3 regions of the Bacillus cihuensis genome follow, and region 1 is predicted to be linked to each of the others. Evidence: riboswitches for the same ligand, from Rfam matches in the RefSeq annotation. Region 1 holds a riboswitch; each other region holds the start of a gene.

Region 1 (5,869 bases):
TGGATCCCTTGACGTAATTGTTCCATCGCATCAATATGATTCATCCATTTACTGTCCACTGCACGTAAAACGATGACCTTTTCAAACTCACGCATTTGTTCAGGTGACAATTGCTCTTCTTTTATATCATACTGTTCTTTCACTTTCGCAAGGATGAAATCTGCTACTTCCGCTTCATCTTTGCCAGTTAGATCAGCTTCTGTTACTTCACCCTCATCGAACAGATTGCCGTGAACAAAATCGATTAAGCCTTGATAGTTCCATTCTTCACCATCCGGACTTGGGGCAAAATGAGCAATATTACGTTGAATGCTTGCTTCAAGCATATTCTCGACGATATCGCGTAAGTTCTCACTATCCAACACATCAAAACGTTGCTTATAAATGATTTCACGTTGTTGACGCAACACATCATCATATTGAAGAAGCTGTTTACGTGCATCGAAGTTATTGCCTTCAACGCGCTTCTGAGCGGATTCCACAGCACGGGATACCATTTTACTTTGGATTGGCTGCGTATCATCCATCCCAAGCCGCGCCATCATCGCTTTCATATTGTCCGATCCGAAGCGACGCATCAATTCATCTTCCATGGATAGATAGAATTGTGTCATACCTGGATCTCCTTGACGTCCAGAACGTCCACGAAGCTGGTTATCAATTCGACGACTTTCATGTCGCTCCGTACCGAGCACCACAAGACCGCCTAGTTCTTTCACACCTTCGCCGAGTTTGATATCCGTACCACGACCAGCCATATTCGTCGCTATGGTCACGGCGCCTTGTTCACCAGCATTCGCAATAATTTCAGCTTCTCGTCCATGATTTTTCGCATTCAACACATTATGCGGAATCCCTTTTCTAGATAAATACTTTGAAATAATCTCAGACGTTTCAATCGCTACTGTACCAACTAGAACTGGTTGTCCTTTAGTATGCCGCTCCGCAATCTCTTCGACTACGGCACGGAATTTCCCATCCATCGACGCATAGATTAAATCAGCGCGGTCATCCCGAATAATTTCACGGTTCGTTGGAATTACAATAACATTCATATTATAAATATTACGGAATTCTTCTTCTTCCGTTTTGGCTGTACCCGTCATCCCGGAAAGTTTTTCATACATTCGGAAATAGTTTTGGAAGGTAATTGTTGCAAGTGTCATGCTTTCATTTTGAATCTCCAAGCCTTCTTTCGCTTCAATAGCCTGATGGAGTCCATCACTATAGCGGCGACCTTTCATTAAACGCCCAGTGAACTGGTCAACAATGACGATTTCGCCTTCTTGCACGACATAGTCGACATCAAGATGCATGCTTACATGCGCTTTTAACGCTTGATTAATATGATGATTCAAAACAACATGATTAATATCAAATAAATTTTCGATATTAAATGCCGCTTCCGAACGGTTAATTCCTTCTTCCGTCAGCTGAACCCCTTTTGTTTTTTCATCATACGTATAATGCTTGTCTAACGTAAGCGTACGAACGAAAGCATTCGCTTGGATATATAACTGAGCTGATTTTTGTGCCGAACCTGAAATAATTAATGGTGTACGTGCCTCATCAATCAAGATTGAATCCACTTCATCGATAACAGCAAAATGTAAAGGTCGTTGTACCATTTGCTCTTTATATAGAACCATATTATCCCGTAAATAATCGAAACCTAGCTCATTATTCGTACTATACGTAATATCAGCACTGTACGCTTCTTGCTTCTCTTCCTTAGACATGCCGTTCAGGTTCAACCCAACCGTCATTCCCATGAACTCATACAGCTTGCCCATTTCTTCCGCATCACGGCTTGCTAAGTATTCATTGACAGTAACGACATGAACGCCTTTCCCAGTAATCGCGTTTAAATAGACAGGAAGAGTGGAAGTCAACGTTTTCCCTTCCCCGGTTTTCATTTCAGAAATATTACCATCATGAAGGGAAATCCCCCCCATTAGCTGTACGCGGAATGGATACATTCCTAATGCTCTTCTTGCTCCTTCACGAATCGTCGCGAATGCCTCAACAAGCAAATCATCGACCGTTTCGCCTTTTTGGTAACGCTCTTTGAATTCTTCTGTTTTCCCACGCAGTTCTTCATCTGATAACGAAGCTGTTTTATCCGCTAGCATTTCAATTTGATCAGCCAGCTTCTCAAGACGCTTCACTTCTCGTTTATTCGGGTCAAACACTTTATTTAAAATATTAAGCATTCAATAACGCTCCTCTTTATATAGAAGTCTTTATTAAAAAAGAAAATATATTTTAGATTTAATTAACACTAGATCAAAGATTAATATATCCATTTTATTTCATATTAAATAGGTGCACCCTTAATATTACCATGTATAAAGTGCAGGTACAACTTCACGATATTATGAAAATTTATAGATTTAATACCGTGAAAACGTTAAAATGAGTATTAACAGCCTTACGCATGAAAATATCTGCAGAAAAGTTTTGAGGTGAGATAACATGATCGGTGATCGCGTAAAAAAACTGAGACAAGAAAATAGAATGTCCATGACAGAACTTGCTGAAAAAGCGGGAGTCGCCAAGTCCTATTTAAGCTCCCTTGAGAGAAACCTTCAAACGAACCCATCTATCCAGTTTCTTGAAAAAATCGCCTTAGTGCTGCAAATTCCTGTTGATTCTCTCCTTCACGATGAACCTGTCAAAGATGGGCTTGACGCAGAATGGATGAATATTGTTCAAGAGGCAATGAAATCCGGTGTATCCAAAGATCAATTCCGTGAATTCATTGAATTTAACAAATGGAGATTAAAGCAAGAAGAGTGATTGGAGTATGGATGATCCCATTTTTATCTCTTTACAAATCCAGAATGACGTTAAAATACCACCAATTACTATGTACGATATCCCTTGAAGCACGCTACACTCGGCTAATCACAATGGTGGTGGTGCAGATCCTGATTTTGAAGTACATTCTTAATAAAGTATGTATATTTACAAAGTAGATGATCTATATTATTAAGTTTCGAAGCCCCGCCCCATGTCCGTCTTACTAAGTGTAATATGGCATTATAACGCCACCGGTGCCATGAAGGATCTATTTTGTAGCACGCTAAACTCACCTAATCATAACGGTGGAGGTGCGGAGCAGGATTTCGAAGTACTTTCTTAATAAAATACGTATCTCTGCTAAGTAGATGGCTATATTAGTTCGTCGCGGAGCCCCGCCCCGTGTCCATAAACAAAACAAACCCCTTAAACGAACTGGACTTTCGTAAAAAACCAGTTTGTTTAAGGGGTTTATACGTTTAAATCGTATGATAGGTTGGTTCATCTTTTTTATTTTCTGTTGCTTTTTGCTCAAAGAAACGAAGGACTTCCTCTTTAGTCAATCCAAGTACCTTAGCTTGTACCATTAGCTCAATCCATTCTTCATCAACTATTAGATCTGCCAACCCATTCCCTCCTAAAATACTATGTATTTCAGGCAGTCCAGCCATCATAGCACAATATAATACCTTAGACCCGCGACTTTGCGTCCCTATTTTTCAATAGGTTTGCCTTTTTCTGTGTATGAATTTTCTATTTTCTTTGATTATACAGAATTTTTGGTATATTTTATGTAATTTTATGCTATTAAATTTAAATATTTTACCTTATTTTTTTACATATTACGACTAAATTCTACATTTTTTCAACTAGAACAAATTAGGAAATATATGATTGAAAGAATTTTTATGTAAATATATTATATTTACCTTATCAATATTCATGACATATGATCTAGACCTTTTCGACTATGTCTCTTGTTTTTACACTTTTGGTTCGTCAAATATTGTCCAAAACTTAAACAAACATCCTTCATCATAATGGGAGACTTCTAATTAACTACCTTAAAAGTCCGTTGTTGTCCCCATCTAGTTTCACAGGGGATTAGTATTTATCGTTTGCATCATTAAATACAATACTTATATTCAAAATCCCACTATTATCTTTATTTTTTAAGTCATTAAGTTTTTTATGTATAGCAAATTCATTAGATGGATGCTTATAAGAATTGGATCATAAAATGAAATATCCTTGTAAAACATCAAAGGAGCTTTTTCAACCAAGAAAAAAAGCTCCATATACTAACGCTATTGCGATTACATAGGCAGGATGAACCTTCAATTTACCCAATAAAAAATAACTAATAATCCCAATTACTAATGTCTGAATCCATCCGATTCCTTCATATGCAGTGAAAAAGAAATCATAAGCCATCATCCCTAGCAAGACAGCAATGATTGGACGAACGACGACTGTCATCCTTTTCACTCGAGGGGATTCTTTGTGACGCTTTAAAATACTGAGTAGACCAAGCATTAAAATGAGAGAAGGAGCGACTGAAGCGAATACCCCAATAATCGCGCCCAGTATGCCAGCCTGTTCAAATCCAATATAGCCTGCCATTTTGGTAGCAATTGGGCCTGGGAGTGCATTCCCAAGAGCAATCACATCACTGAATTCATGAACAGTAAACCAACCGTATCTGTCGACGACCTCCTTTTCAATTAACGGAATGGATGCCGGACCACCACCGTAGCCGAGAATACCTGATATAAAAAAAGCCCAGAAAATCTGCAAATAAATCATGACTTTCCCGCCTCCTTATTAGGTTCAGATACAGGGCCTCTCTTCAATAGTGCCCCAATGAGCAGGGAAAAAATGATAATAGCTGGATGCACATTTAACAGTTCCATAAACACAAACCCGAGCAAAACGAAGACAATCGTCCACAGCCAGCCGATACTGGATGAACCTGATTTTTTTAAAAAGTCTAAAGTCATAGTTAGCAGCATCACAGCGACAACAGGAACGACTGCTTGTGACATCCCTGTCACCCACGCTTGATTTTTATAAGCATTCAAGCTTTTCAAAAGCAAAATCATTAAAAGTATGGTGGGAACACAAGATGCAAACACACCATTAAGCAAGCCCCAAAAACCGCCAACACGGTACCCAATATAGCCTGCTAGCTTAGGCGCAATCGGACCCGGCAGCGCATTTCCAAGCGCCAAGACATCGCCAAAATCTTCATTATTCATCCACTTATATTTCTCAACTACCTCTTTTTGCACAAGAGGAATCGCAGCAGGACCTCCGCCGAAACCAAGCATGCCAACTCTAAAAAATGCCATAAAAATATTTAATTGCTTCATATTTCACTACACCTACTTCTAATAATCTATCTTTATCATGGACTACTCTGTATGAACCATTGGCACACTGTTGATGGAATAATAGGTTAAATAGTTCTCTTCATTTAAATCCAACATTATCTAGAGAAATTTCAATTTAATGTTCTATGCTACTGATATGATTCTGGAGTGAAGATTCAAACTGTATTTTCTCCTCTAATCCTACAAATGTAGTTTTCACATTCAAGTTAACGTCATTTTATACATTACGCCTCACTAACTACCCAAATTCGTATGTATCAGACATAGGGGATAATCAAGGAACAATTATTATCATGACTAAGATTTTAATGAAATATTCTTTTCCCCCACTTTAGTAGCCTAAAACCGATAATATTCTACTCAAGAACTTTATTCCACAGCACTACGGATACATGCCCTGTCTTATCAATTGATAGGGAGGGCTACAAAATCAAAATAGATATTACTTTTTGATTATATTCTACCAATATATTATTAAGGATACAGATGATGTTAAAATTCCATTAAGACTTAAATCTAGTATTTATCTTTATATTATACAGAAATTTCTCCGTATTTGTTTAGTGCCTTGGAATACATCGGATGCTTACTGCTAAATCCCGACAGATGATACCTAAATCATATAACTTTTATTAAACATAACAGGCCTGATTCTCTCCTAAGAAAGAATCAGG
Region 2 (5,869 bases), on a different contig from region 1:
ATATGGTGAAGGAATATGAAGTGAAAAAAGCAGAGTATGAAGCGCAAAAGGCAGAGTGGGCAAAGCTTGTAGATGAGCGCACGGTGACAAAAGATGGACAACATGTTGAACTGGTTGCCAATATTGGGACACCTGAGGATATAAAAGGTGTGGTTGAAAACGGCGGCGAGGGTGTTGGTTTATATCGCACCGAATTTTTATACATGGGACGTACTCAGCTTCCGACTGAGGAAGAGCAATTTGATGCCTATAAAACAGTGTTAGAGCGTATGGAAGGAAAGCCGGTTGTTGTTCGTACACTTGATATCGGTGGCGATAAAGAGCTCCCATACTTAGATTTACCGAAAGAAATGAATCCATTCTTAGGCTTCCGTGCGATTCGTTTATGCTTAGAAATGCAAGATATGTTCCGGACACAGCTTCGTGCCTTGCTTCGGGCGAGTACATATGGCAACTTGAAAATTATGTTTCCGATGATTGCAACTCTCGGTGAATTCCGCCAAGCGAAAGCAATTTTACTAGAAGAAAAGGCAAAGTTACAGGTTGAAGGTATCGCTGTTTCTGAAGCAATTGAAATTGGAATCATGGTGGAAATTCCATCTACTGCGGTCATGGCAGATGTATTTGCGAAAGAAGTAGATTTCTTCTCCATCGGTACAAACGATCTGATTCAATACACAATGGCGGCAGACCGTATGAATGAGCGAGTTTCTTACTTGTATCAGCCATACAATCCGGCTATTCTTCGTCTAGTGAAAATGGTTATCGATGCCGCGCACAAAGAAGGCAAATGGGCAGGCATGTGTGGTGAGATGGCAGGAGATGAAATTGCGATCCCGATTTTACTTGGTCTTGGTTTAGATGAATTCAGCATGAGTGCCTCTTCTATTTTAAAGGCTCGAAGCCAACTTCTTAATCTTTCAAAAGCAGAAATGAGTTCGATCATCGAACAAGTTTTAAACATGTCAACGGCTGAGGAAGTAGAGAGATTTATAAAGGAAATAGAAGTGAAAGAAGTACTTGTGTAAATAACATACTCTCACCCTATAAGGGATGAGAGTTATTAATCATGTTCATAGGAACACAGCGGACGGGTATGATGTAGCATTATCTGCGGGTCTATTTGGCATGCAAATACAAGGATCCATAGCCATATCTCCAGTAAACCTCAAACGAATTATGACCTTAATGAAGGAATCAGAGCATATAATATGAAAGAAAAAGGCGACATTTCGTTCAAAATCGAACGAAATGTCGCCTTTTAAAATTTGATCATACTCACAAATTTTAGAAGCATAAGTTTTTCAGTGCTCTGGATCTACGTCAAATTTTTGGAAACAAAAAAGTTAATTTTTTAATTTACAAATGCTGGTCTAATTCCACCGTCTTTAGACGGTATACGCTTTTGACCTTGAACTTCTGTGTCCATACTTGAAGTGTGAAGTGAAAGTATGGACGCTATAAGAAAAATAGTTATGCAATATATGACATCAAGTACCATGTTATATGGGTGACAAAACATAGGTATAAGGTGTTACGGTTCTATTGAGTTTATAGGGCTATAGAATTGATCAGGCAGGGGTGTGAAGCAAGGGGAATCACCATCCTGCAAGGCAGTTGGAAAAGATCACATTCATTTACTCCTTTCTTGTTCACCAAGTCTAGCGCCAAGAAAAATCTCAGTACTTAAAAGGACAATCAACAATATTGTTACAAGATGAATTTCCAGAACTCAAGAAAAAAATTGGGGGCAGCCCCTATGGTGTAAATGGAGAGATGAAGAAAACTATTGGGAAGAGTATCGTACCAAGGATTATTAATCCTTTATCAAAATAATTAGCAAGTCCCAGAATGGGTAGCTAATTATTTTGATATCATTAGGGAAAAATAATTAAATGTCTAAAAAGATAAATTGAATTTAATATTTATTGTTTTGTCTCTTTTGTCTTTTGTTACTTAGAAAGGAAAATTAGGATAATAGGCTTAGGGATGTGTAGTAATAAAGTTCTATTTCTTCCTTGTATTCCCTATTATTCTGTTGTAATATTCACAATATAGGAGAAACACTTTATAAATTTATAGATTAGTAGTTCAAAATTTTTATATAAAATTGAATAGGGGAATGATAAAGGCAAATTCATTGAAAGATGAAAACGCAAAACGATAGGGACTAAAATCGGAGAGATAATGTCAGCCAGTTACCGATTTCTTTTAAAAAGGCGAATCGGGTGATTGGTCTTTTTTTGTAGGGTTAAATGCAGTATTAGAGTAGGGATTTTATGAGTGGCTGGGAAATTTCGCTATTTATTCCTCGATAAATGTATATGAATGAAGAGGTAACTCGCTCTGCGGACAGTCTTACTTTGAATACATAAGAAATAGATTAACATTGGAGATTTTAATAATGAAAAAAACTTTGCAATTACCATACCAGTTACAAGGCTTTTTGGAATTGGGAGATGCTGTAATTATTACTGACAGTAATCATATTATTTTAGAAGTAAATGACTCATATCAATCAATAACAGGATTTGAAAGAGCTAAAATAATCGGTTTGAAGGCAGGATTTATTAAATCTAACCTTACAAGTAAATCAACCTATATTTCAATGAAAAACTCGTTAAAAGAACTTATCCCCTGGTCGGGAATTTTAATTAATCGGAAGAAATCTGGGGAGCTTTGGCATTCATCTATTACGATAACTCCTTTCAAGATTGAAAAGGAATTATTTTATATAGGAATTTTTCGTGCATTAGAACAATTAAAAGAAGGGTTATACCTACCTGAAAACAAAAAAATAGAAGTACAAAGAGAATTATTGAAGGTGCTGGCAATTTCGTGTGAGATTCGAGACCCTGGAACTGAAGAGCATTTGATAAGAGTACAGGAATTAACTGAGATTCTTATCAAATCACACAATAAGAAAAATAATCTTCAATTAGAGCCAAGATATATCAATAATATTATTCATTCCAGTATATTACATGACATAGGTAAAGCTGGCATGCCAGAAGGTATTCTATATAAACCTGGGGCTTTGACTTCTTCTGAAAGAAAAATAATAGAAATGCACCCCTTAATAGGGGCGGATATTTTAAATAAAATGTCTAAGGAGATTAATTATGATTTTATTAAAAGTATGGAGGTAGCTGAAAATATTATTTTATATCATCATGAAAAATGGGATGGAACTGGATACCCTTTTAATTTAGAAGGCGAAAAAATCCCTTTTGAGGCGAGGATCGTATCAATAGTGGATGTATTTGATGCATTAACCAGCCGTAGACCTTATAAAGATTCGTGGTCAAAACAAAAAGCATTGTCTTATATTGACCAAAATAAAGGAAAACATTTTGACCCATTAATAGCTGAAACTTTTATAAATTTGTTTTAAAACTTTCAGAAAAGTAGTATTAAACCTTCCTTCATACAAACCAATTATGGCGTTATAACGCTACCATTTACATGAAGGATCAATTAAGTAACAACGCTGCACTCACCTAATCACAATGGTGGCGGTGCGGAGCTGAAATTTTGGATGCTGTCTAAAATCAGTATACCTAATTAATCGATTTTGCTATATTAGTAAGTCGCGCAGCCCCGTCCCCATGTTCTTCATAGAAGGCTACTAGTAAAATATCCAAATAAAAGTATAGACAGTAAAATCGAATTATCTAAATATAAAAAATATTATTGACAATGGAATATTATGGTGCTAACATTTTTATAAACCGTAGACGAGGGAGTTAAACTGTTAAACGATCTTTCAGCGAATCCGGGATGGTGTAAGCCGGACAGATGCAGTAACAGCAAGTGGGCCTCAGAGGGCGAAGTGAAAGAATTTTTTTAGTAGCTTAGACGTAGAGCCAGCGTTATAGGGCTAAGGGTGTTTGTATGAGCACTCTGCTGAGAGGGTATGTATGATACATATCAAACAAGGTGGTACCGCAAGTTAACACTTGTCCTTGAATTATTATTTAAGGATAAGTGTTTTTTGTTATTTTATAGACTCAAACAACTGTAAGTAAGCAGGTTATAGTTGTTTCAGAGAAACCCCATTCATTATGTATGAAAGTAAAAAATCTCAGAATGAAAAAGAAGAAAAGGAGAATGAAAAAAGATATGAAAATAGCAGCTTTATTAATTACAAGTGTTGAAAGGAGTAAGTGTCATGGATGATAAATTTACGCTATATAACTTAAAAGTAGAAGTTGTAGGTACAGATAAACCAATGGTTTGCAAGCATAAGGAAGGTGACTATTTCTTAGTTATAGGAGAAGACGTTATCTTCCCAGAAAATAATTCATTTTCAATGTATGCCTTAAGCGCTATTTTGCCATTATTACCTGCAAAGCAACGGGTATTGCATGCAAATGACTGGATGTTGTCTGATAGTGTAATTGCCTGCCCAGATCCAAACTGTGGTGCTAGATTTAAAATAACTCGTATCGGAACTAAAGAATTTAGTCATGCTGAATGCACAACAGAGCCTATATATAAAGGAGATAAAAACTAATGGCAGAACGATTCGAATTAGCAAAAGATTATACAATTAGTAGAGTGATCAACGGGTGTTGGCAACTGTCGGAAGGTCATAGCTTACAAACTAATTTAGACAAGCAAGATATTATGAAGGCCTTCAATATGCTTGTCGAAAAAGGATTTACGACATTTGATTGTGCTGATATATATACGGGTACGGAAGAATTTCTAGGTGAATTCTTAAAGCAACTTAAGCACGGAAGCACGATTTCACCAAATGACATTCAAATTCATACCAAGTATGTACCTGATATCAATTTACTTAGTGATGTCGATTTTACATACACAGAAAAAATAATTGATAGAAGCCTTAAACGGCAAAATCGAGATGTATTAGATCTAGTGCAGTTTCATTGGTGGGATTACGATGTGCCTGGCTATATCGAGACAGCAGGGGATCTGTTAAGGCTAAAAGAAAAAGGGAAAATACGTAATATCGCCGTTACAAACTTTGATACGAAGCATTTGAAAGAGATCGTTGATGCCGGTATACCGATTGTGTCTTGTCAAAATCAATACTCGGTTTTTGATAGACGACCAGAAAAAGAATTATTAGAATATTGTAAAATAAAAGGTATTTCTTTGCTATGCTACGGCACATTATCAGGCGGTTTGCTAGCGGAAAAATGGCTCGGCAAAACATCTATTCAACCCGATACGCGCTCGCATGTTAAATATTTGCAGGTGATTGAAGAGACTTTGGGTTGGGATGGCTATCAGGAATTATTGTTATTGCTAGATAAAATCGCTAAAAAGTATTCTGTCAACATCGCTCATGTTGCTACAAAATATATATTAAGTCAACAAGGTGTTGGGGCTTCAATTATTGGCGTTAGAAATAGCAGCCATGTTGAGTCAAATGCTCAAATATTTAGTTTCGAACTCGATTGTTCTGATATTGAAGAAATAAATCACTTCTTACATAACTATTCAATATTAGAAGGTGAACCTTTTGAGTTAGAGCGTACGGCTGGTTCAAAATTCCGAAATATTATGAAGATGAATTTGAATGAAGAATAATTATGGCAAACGCTCTGAACGCAGTTGCTGGGTATTGCGACGAATAGATAAGAGTACACGTTTAATACATAAAAGGGAGCTTCTATATGGATAAAAAACTTGAATTTAAAGGTGGCTGGGGAGTTGCGTTTATTCCAGTCGTTATTTTTCTGTTTTTCTGTATATTGTATTTTATCGTTTTTAAAGCGTTTGAAATGTATGCACTCGCAATGGGTGCTTTCGTCGCACTGATGGTAGGTGCAATTTTTGTGAAAAAGGGGAACTACGATCGTTTTTGGAATTCAGTTTATGATGGTGTAAAGGAAGC
Region 3 (5,869 bases), on a different contig from region 1:
GAACTTATTGCCCATGCCTGGTTACGTAGTGGTCCGTATTATATATCAGGTGCTGAAGTAATGCATAGGTTTACCGTTGTTGCTAAATTTGCTATAGAAATGAATGTTCATAAGGTCGGATAACACGATCAATAGCTCACATTATCATATGATAATGAGAAAGTAGATTAAGGGAAAGGAGGATATGAGTTTGAAACATCTTTTGCACTTTACAAAGCAAATTCATCAGTATTCAGGAAAAATACTTTATATCAATCTTATCTGTATGATTTTCATTAGTTTATTAGAAAGTGTCGGAATTTTCTTGTTAATCCCTCTAGTTGGGTTAACTGGAATCTTGGATGTTAAAACAAAGGAAATTACATTTGTAAGCTGGATAAACGAATTATTTCAAGGTATTCCTGAAACACTGTTTCATCATCATATTAGGGATTTATGTCCTCCTAATGATGGGACAAAGTATTTTTAAGAAGAATCAATCGGTCTTAGGAGCAAAGATTCAACAAGGTTTTATTAGGCATTTAAGAGAAGAGACCTATAGAGGGATACTTCAAGCAAACTGGGGATTTTATTTAAAGAAGAGAAAATCGGATATCATTAACTTAATGACAAACGAGATATTTAATGTAAGTGCTGGCGTCCAATTGTTTTTACAATTTTTATCTTCTTTCATTTTTATTTCGATTCAGATTGGTGTGGCCTTTTATTTATCGGTAAGTATGACTAGTTTAATTTTATTTTTTGGAATGTTTCTGCTTCTCTTTTCTAGAAAGTTCGTCAAAAGGTCTAAGACATTAGGGAAGCAATCCTATTTATTAAATCAGAAGTATCTTGGCGGAATTACGGATCATTTTAACGGGATCAAAGATATTAAAAGTAATTCTTTAGAGGAATCTCACCTGAATTGGTTTCTTCCTTTAATTAAAGAAATGGAACATAATCGAGTTAAAATGACTACATTAAATTCATTCTCACAAATGGTCTTCAAAGTAGCCTCTTCTTTTTTAATTGCTTTTTTTGTGTTTCTTTCCATCCAAATGTTTAAAGCTGAGGGAGCTCAATTAATGCTAATTCTTGTTATCTTTTCAAGACTATGGCCAATGATTACGGGGATCCAGACTAATTTGGAGCAACTAGGAGCCATTGTTCCATCCTTAAAAGCGTTATTAGATTTACAAAATGAAAGTTTAGAAGCAAGAGAGTTATTTAATCGTCATTATCAAGATGTAAACCCAATCGAGATTAAGCATGGGTTATCTTGTCGATATGTCTCTTTTAGGTATCAAACAAGTGAAAATACATATGCACTACAAAATATTAATATCGACATCCCATCTAATAAGATGACAGCAATCGTAGGGCGGTCAGGTGCTGGGAAAAGTACGTTATTTGATCTATTGATGGGCTTAAATCAACCAGAACAGGGAGAAGTGACCATCGATGATGTTCCTCTAACTAAGGATCATTAACTATCTTTGAGGAAATCGATTAGTTATATTCCTCAGGATCCATTTCTATTTAATGCAACTATTCGAGATAATTTAATGATCACTGAACCGAATGCGAGCGAAGGTATCTTTGGGATGCACTGGAGTTCGCAGCAGCAGCAGATTTTGTAAAGAAGCTACCTCAAGGTTTGGATACGCTCATTGGCGATCGTGGAATTAGGTTATCTGGAGGAGAAAGGCAAAGTCTTGTACTAGCTCGAGCTATTTTACGTAAACCTTCCATCCTTGTTCTCGATGAAGCAACAAGTGCATTAGACACAGAAAATGAAGCAAAGATTCAAGCTGCAATAGAAAGACTAAAAGGAACGATGACCATCATCGTCATTGCTCATCGCTTATCTACCATTCGTAATGCGGATCAAGTGGTAGTTATGGACCAAGGAGAAATAATCCAAGTAGGGGCATATAACCAATTAACGAAAGAAAAAAGAGGGATGTTTAGCCATCTATTTGGTAACCAAATGGAAGTAAGTGGGTAGTTTGATTCGGAGGTATACATTGTAGTACCATTAAAGAAAAAAAGAAGTATTGTAACCAGAAGAGATTCTTGGCCCATGGCGTTTAAGGAAGTAATGTCGAAAAATGTCAAATTTTTTAGAAAAACAATGATTACAAATAATAGAATATATTGGTATATTTATTAATGTATAGTTAATATTATGTAAAGATATTGTTAAGATTACTGGGAAGGAAATAGGATCACTCTTACATATAATTGCGATTAAAGTATTCAAACTACATATTGGTAATGATTTTATTAGAGTTTATAACTAGGTATTGTAAGGGATTAATAGAGTGTTACATTACTTTTGAGAAAAGCAAACCTATTGAAAAATAGGGACGCAAAATTACAGGTCTAAGGCTATGCTATGACGGCTGTGTTGCCACAAATCGGGTGAGTATATGAGTAAGCAAGTAGTATACGAAGCAGAATGGATGGAGTTAATTTTAGAAGCGAAAAATTTAGGCTTATCTATTGAAGAGGTGCGAAATTTTATCCACAACATGACTAAAACTAGAATGACTTGCTGAAAACAATGATTGAATGAGAGAAAAATAGGTTGGTTTATTTTGGAAGATGACTGGCCTCTTTTTTCGTTGGTAGTCATAAGGGCTCGTCGTTTGTAACGAGCTTCTCCTTTCCATTATGAGCGTATTAAAAGGAATGTTACAAAATCTATGGGTAATAATTAATATAAAAGTATTTGCTAACTTATCAATTTGTTACAGGTACATACAAGGTAGATGTTTTATACACTAAAAATAGTTTTGTAAAAAAGGGCATTAATTCAGATGCTCTTTTTCATTTTAATCCAGAAGAAAATTTAAAATAATGAGCTATTTTTTTCACTTGATTTCGGAATATCTCACATTTACATTAGGTTGTCTATTATATCAATTGGAGGAATTTATTCCAATGAACCAAAAGCGCATTCTATTCGCTATTCTTCTACTATGGGCCTCTTGTATTTTTTATTTTTCATCCCAACCATATGAAAAACAGAATCTCCAACCCTTTTTAGGAAAGTATCTCGAAGGTCATACTAGTTTGGAGAATATGTTAACATGGGTTGTTTTTAGTTATGGTGGCCATGAGGTAAGTGTCCAAAGTCAAGGTCTTGCTGGTTTTCTTGAATTTTTTATCCGGAATATAAGCGTGCAACTACGAACTACTAGTCTGAAGTAGGTGGGGCTATACGCTTATTTTATGATAAATTTGATGATCGTGACAAAACGTAGGGACGAACGTCTATATTGAAATAGGATAGGTCTAAAAGCAGCTGCACCAGTTAAAACGGTAGTTGTTTTTTTGTATAGTTTTGATTTGGGTGCCAATCATCATATATTACTTATTAAATACTAGTCTATTAACCCCTAGACTAAATCCATAATTTTCTATATAATTAGTATAAAAGACTTATATGAAAAGAGTGGAAATATGCATTGTTCATCATGTGGAGAAAAGATAGCAAACTCCTCAAATTATTGTTCAACGTGCGGGAAAAAGCTAAAAAAATCTAAAGTCATTCCTTTTTTACTTACATTAAGTTTTTTTAGCATATTGGCGTTGGGTTTGTCGCTCTATTATTACTTTCAGTATGTTGTACCACCAGGAATAGCGTCAATGAAAACAGTAACTGAGCCTGTGAAACAAGTAATGGAAGAAAAAGCTAAACCTGTTGTCTTACCAGCTAAAAAGACTGAGGCACAGGTAGAGAGTAAAAAAGACATTACGGATGTTATTGCAGAACAGCAAACTAAAGTGTATACAATTTACACAGAGTCAGCTCAAGGATCTGGCTTTTTGATGAATCATAAAGGCGATATTGTAACCAATGCTCACGTGGTTGAAGGATATGTCCAGGCAATTGTGAAGAATTCAGATGGAAGTGAATACGGCGGTCAGGTAATTGGATATTCCAACAATACTGATATTGCCATTATTCGTGTTCCGGAGTTGGCAGGCAAGGAGTCAATGGCACTTGAAACTTCAAACCAGACATTAATAGGAGAAGAAGTAATCGCTCTTGGAAGTCCGCATGGTCTTGAAAATACGGCAACAATAGGATACATAACCGGAGTCGGTCGCAATTTTTACATTGGAAACCGCTCTTATGAAAACATCTATCAAATGTCAGCAGCCATTTCTCCTGGCAGCAGTGGTGGACCACTATTATCTAAAAAAAGTGGAAAAGCCATTGCTATTAATTCAGCAAAAATGATTGGTGAAGAAGCGATTGGTTTTAGTATTCCTGTCAAGGATGTTTATAGCATTCTTCAAGACTGGGTTGAACAGCCGCTTACTGAACAAGAGATTTTCGATTTGTTTTATAATGAATACGGTGAATAATATTACCAAGACCTTTGGGAAGATGAGGAAGATTGGTATTTTGACGGCGGAGAATATAGTGAAGAAGAACCAGATACATATGTTGAGAATCCAAGCGATGAAGAGATCGACTCATCCTATACCCAAGATGCTTTTGACGATGATTCCTATTACCAAAGAACTGATGATTCTATAGGGTATGAAGAACTAGAGGACTATCAAACTTATGAAGAATACGATGAACCCGTTGACACTGAAGATTTCTTGGAATATGAAGAACCTATCGAAAATGAGGATCCCGCACTATATCAAGCCCCATTCCCAAATGATGAAAATATTGAAGGAAATGGTTTGAACGGTGAAGGAGAATAGTAAAATCTTAAATATTGGTGCCTGAATCCTGATACTTTAATGCGCGAAAGAGAAGCCTTGCAGAGAATTCTGCAAAGCTTTTTTTGTTAAGATTGGAAAAACATTATGTCGTGTCCTTACAGTTATTATATGGAAACGTTAAACTACAGACACCTAATGACGCTAAAGCATACTATAGTGGGTGGCCCACTTGTAATAGCCGGAAAGGGGGCATGAAAGGTATAAAATGGATTAACGCCATTATGGTGATGATGTCGTGATAGGCTTGACGAAAGTCAAAAACGTCCTTCATCCCGATCGTGTAAAAGCCGTTGCCAAGAAAGCTACAGATTCAATTAGCCATTCCATTTCACAGGTCAAAGATTTTACAAAAGGAATTGGCAAGAAAATTCGAAACTATGAATTGCCTGTTTTGGAATTCGTCACTAATAACTGAGTTAAGCTCTCAGACAATAAAACCGTTGGCGAAGTGGTGGATGATGCTAAGGAAACCAATTTGCGATTTGCGAAAAAGGTAGAGAGTGCTGTAGTCGGGAAAGTGGATGGGAATAAGGGTGCTGGTGGTAAGGGTACGAATGAAGTTAAACAAAAAAAGAAATCTGTACCGAAAATAATCAAAAAAAGATTATCTACAAGTTCCACAAATGCGGCTGATGAATTTGGAACTAGCGTAGAACGAGCTGGTCAAATTTATGTAGCTATGAAAGAGTGGTATAACAAGATAAATCAATTTTCTGTGCCAGTCACTAATCAATACTTTAAGAATAGAAGTTTTAAAGGTTCTTCTTTTCTATTAAACATAAGGCAAAACAATGGTGAAGAGTAAAATAAAAAATAAAAGAATAACCCTCGAAATTTGGTATAATAGAGCTGTAAAGAACTAGGGCTACATTTCAAGGGTTTTCCTATTACAAGTTACAATTCATCATCAAGAATAGCTTATAGTAGACAGATGCCCTATCGATGCTTTCTGTCTTTTTGGTTTGTTGATATGGCAGATATAGATAATATTCAGTATGTTCCTAATAACTCTTAAATACTTTTATATTATTTTTCTGACCTTTGGATTTATGTGGTAATAAGTTTCTGATTATATGTATAATTATTTTGGTCAGATAATTTACTACATTCGTCAATTGGAGGAAAATATCTTGTATAT

Evidence for each region. Region 1 has a riboswitch for cyclic di-GMP ahead of V179_RS30285 (anti-repressor SinI family protein). Riboswitches for the same ligand answer to the same signal wherever they lie in the genome.
Region 2: another riboswitch for cyclic di-GMP. It lies ahead of V179_RS0101680 (HD domain-containing phosphohydrolase); the one in region 1 lies ahead of V179_RS30285 (anti-repressor SinI family protein).
Region 3: another riboswitch for cyclic di-GMP. It lies ahead of V179_RS32480 (anti-repressor SinI family protein); the one in region 1 lies ahead of V179_RS30285 (anti-repressor SinI family protein).

The regions. Positions count from the first base shown of each region.
Region 1 is NZ_KI632498.1:246,472-252,340, reverse strand. It holds gene secA (preprotein translocase subunit SecA) at 1-2,213, opposite strand, end outside; gene V179_RS0123020 (helix-turn-helix domain-containing protein) at 2,476-2,799, shown strand; gene V179_RS30285 (anti-repressor SinI family protein) at 3,282-3,428, opposite strand; cyclic di-GMP riboswitch class I at 3,457-3,545, opposite strand; gene V179_RS0123010 (chromate transporter) at 4,078-4,608, opposite strand; gene V179_RS0123005 (chromate transporter) at 4,605-5,174, opposite strand.
Region 2 is NZ_AYSD01000010.1:378,568-384,436, forward strand. It holds gene ptsP (phosphoenolpyruvate--protein phosphotransferase) at 1-1,028, shown strand, start outside; cyclic di-GMP riboswitch class I at 2,121-2,206, shown strand; gene V179_RS0101680 (HD domain-containing phosphohydrolase) at 2,405-3,394, shown strand; gene V179_RS0101685 (TIGR04076 family protein) at 4,172-4,516, shown strand; gene V179_RS0101690 (aldo/keto reductase) at 4,516-5,562, shown strand; gene V179_RS0101695 (Na+/H+ antiporter NhaC family protein) at 5,649-5,869, shown strand, end outside.
Region 3 is NZ_KI632495.1:1,689,554-1,695,422, reverse strand. It holds gene V179_RS0113965 (lasso peptide biosynthesis B2 protein) at 1-123, shown strand, start outside; partial or broken gene V179_RS27970 (ABC transporter ATP-binding protein) at 191-1,987, shown strand; cyclic di-GMP riboswitch class I at 2,316-2,397, shown strand; gene V179_RS32480 (anti-repressor SinI family protein) at 2,412-2,540, shown strand; gene V179_RS27960 (S1C family serine protease) at 3,634-4,359, shown strand; gene V179_RS0113945 (hypothetical protein) at 4,967-5,146, shown strand; gene V179_RS0113940 (hypothetical protein) at 5,207-5,536, shown strand; gene V179_RS27955 (hypothetical protein) at 5,862-5,869, shown strand, end outside.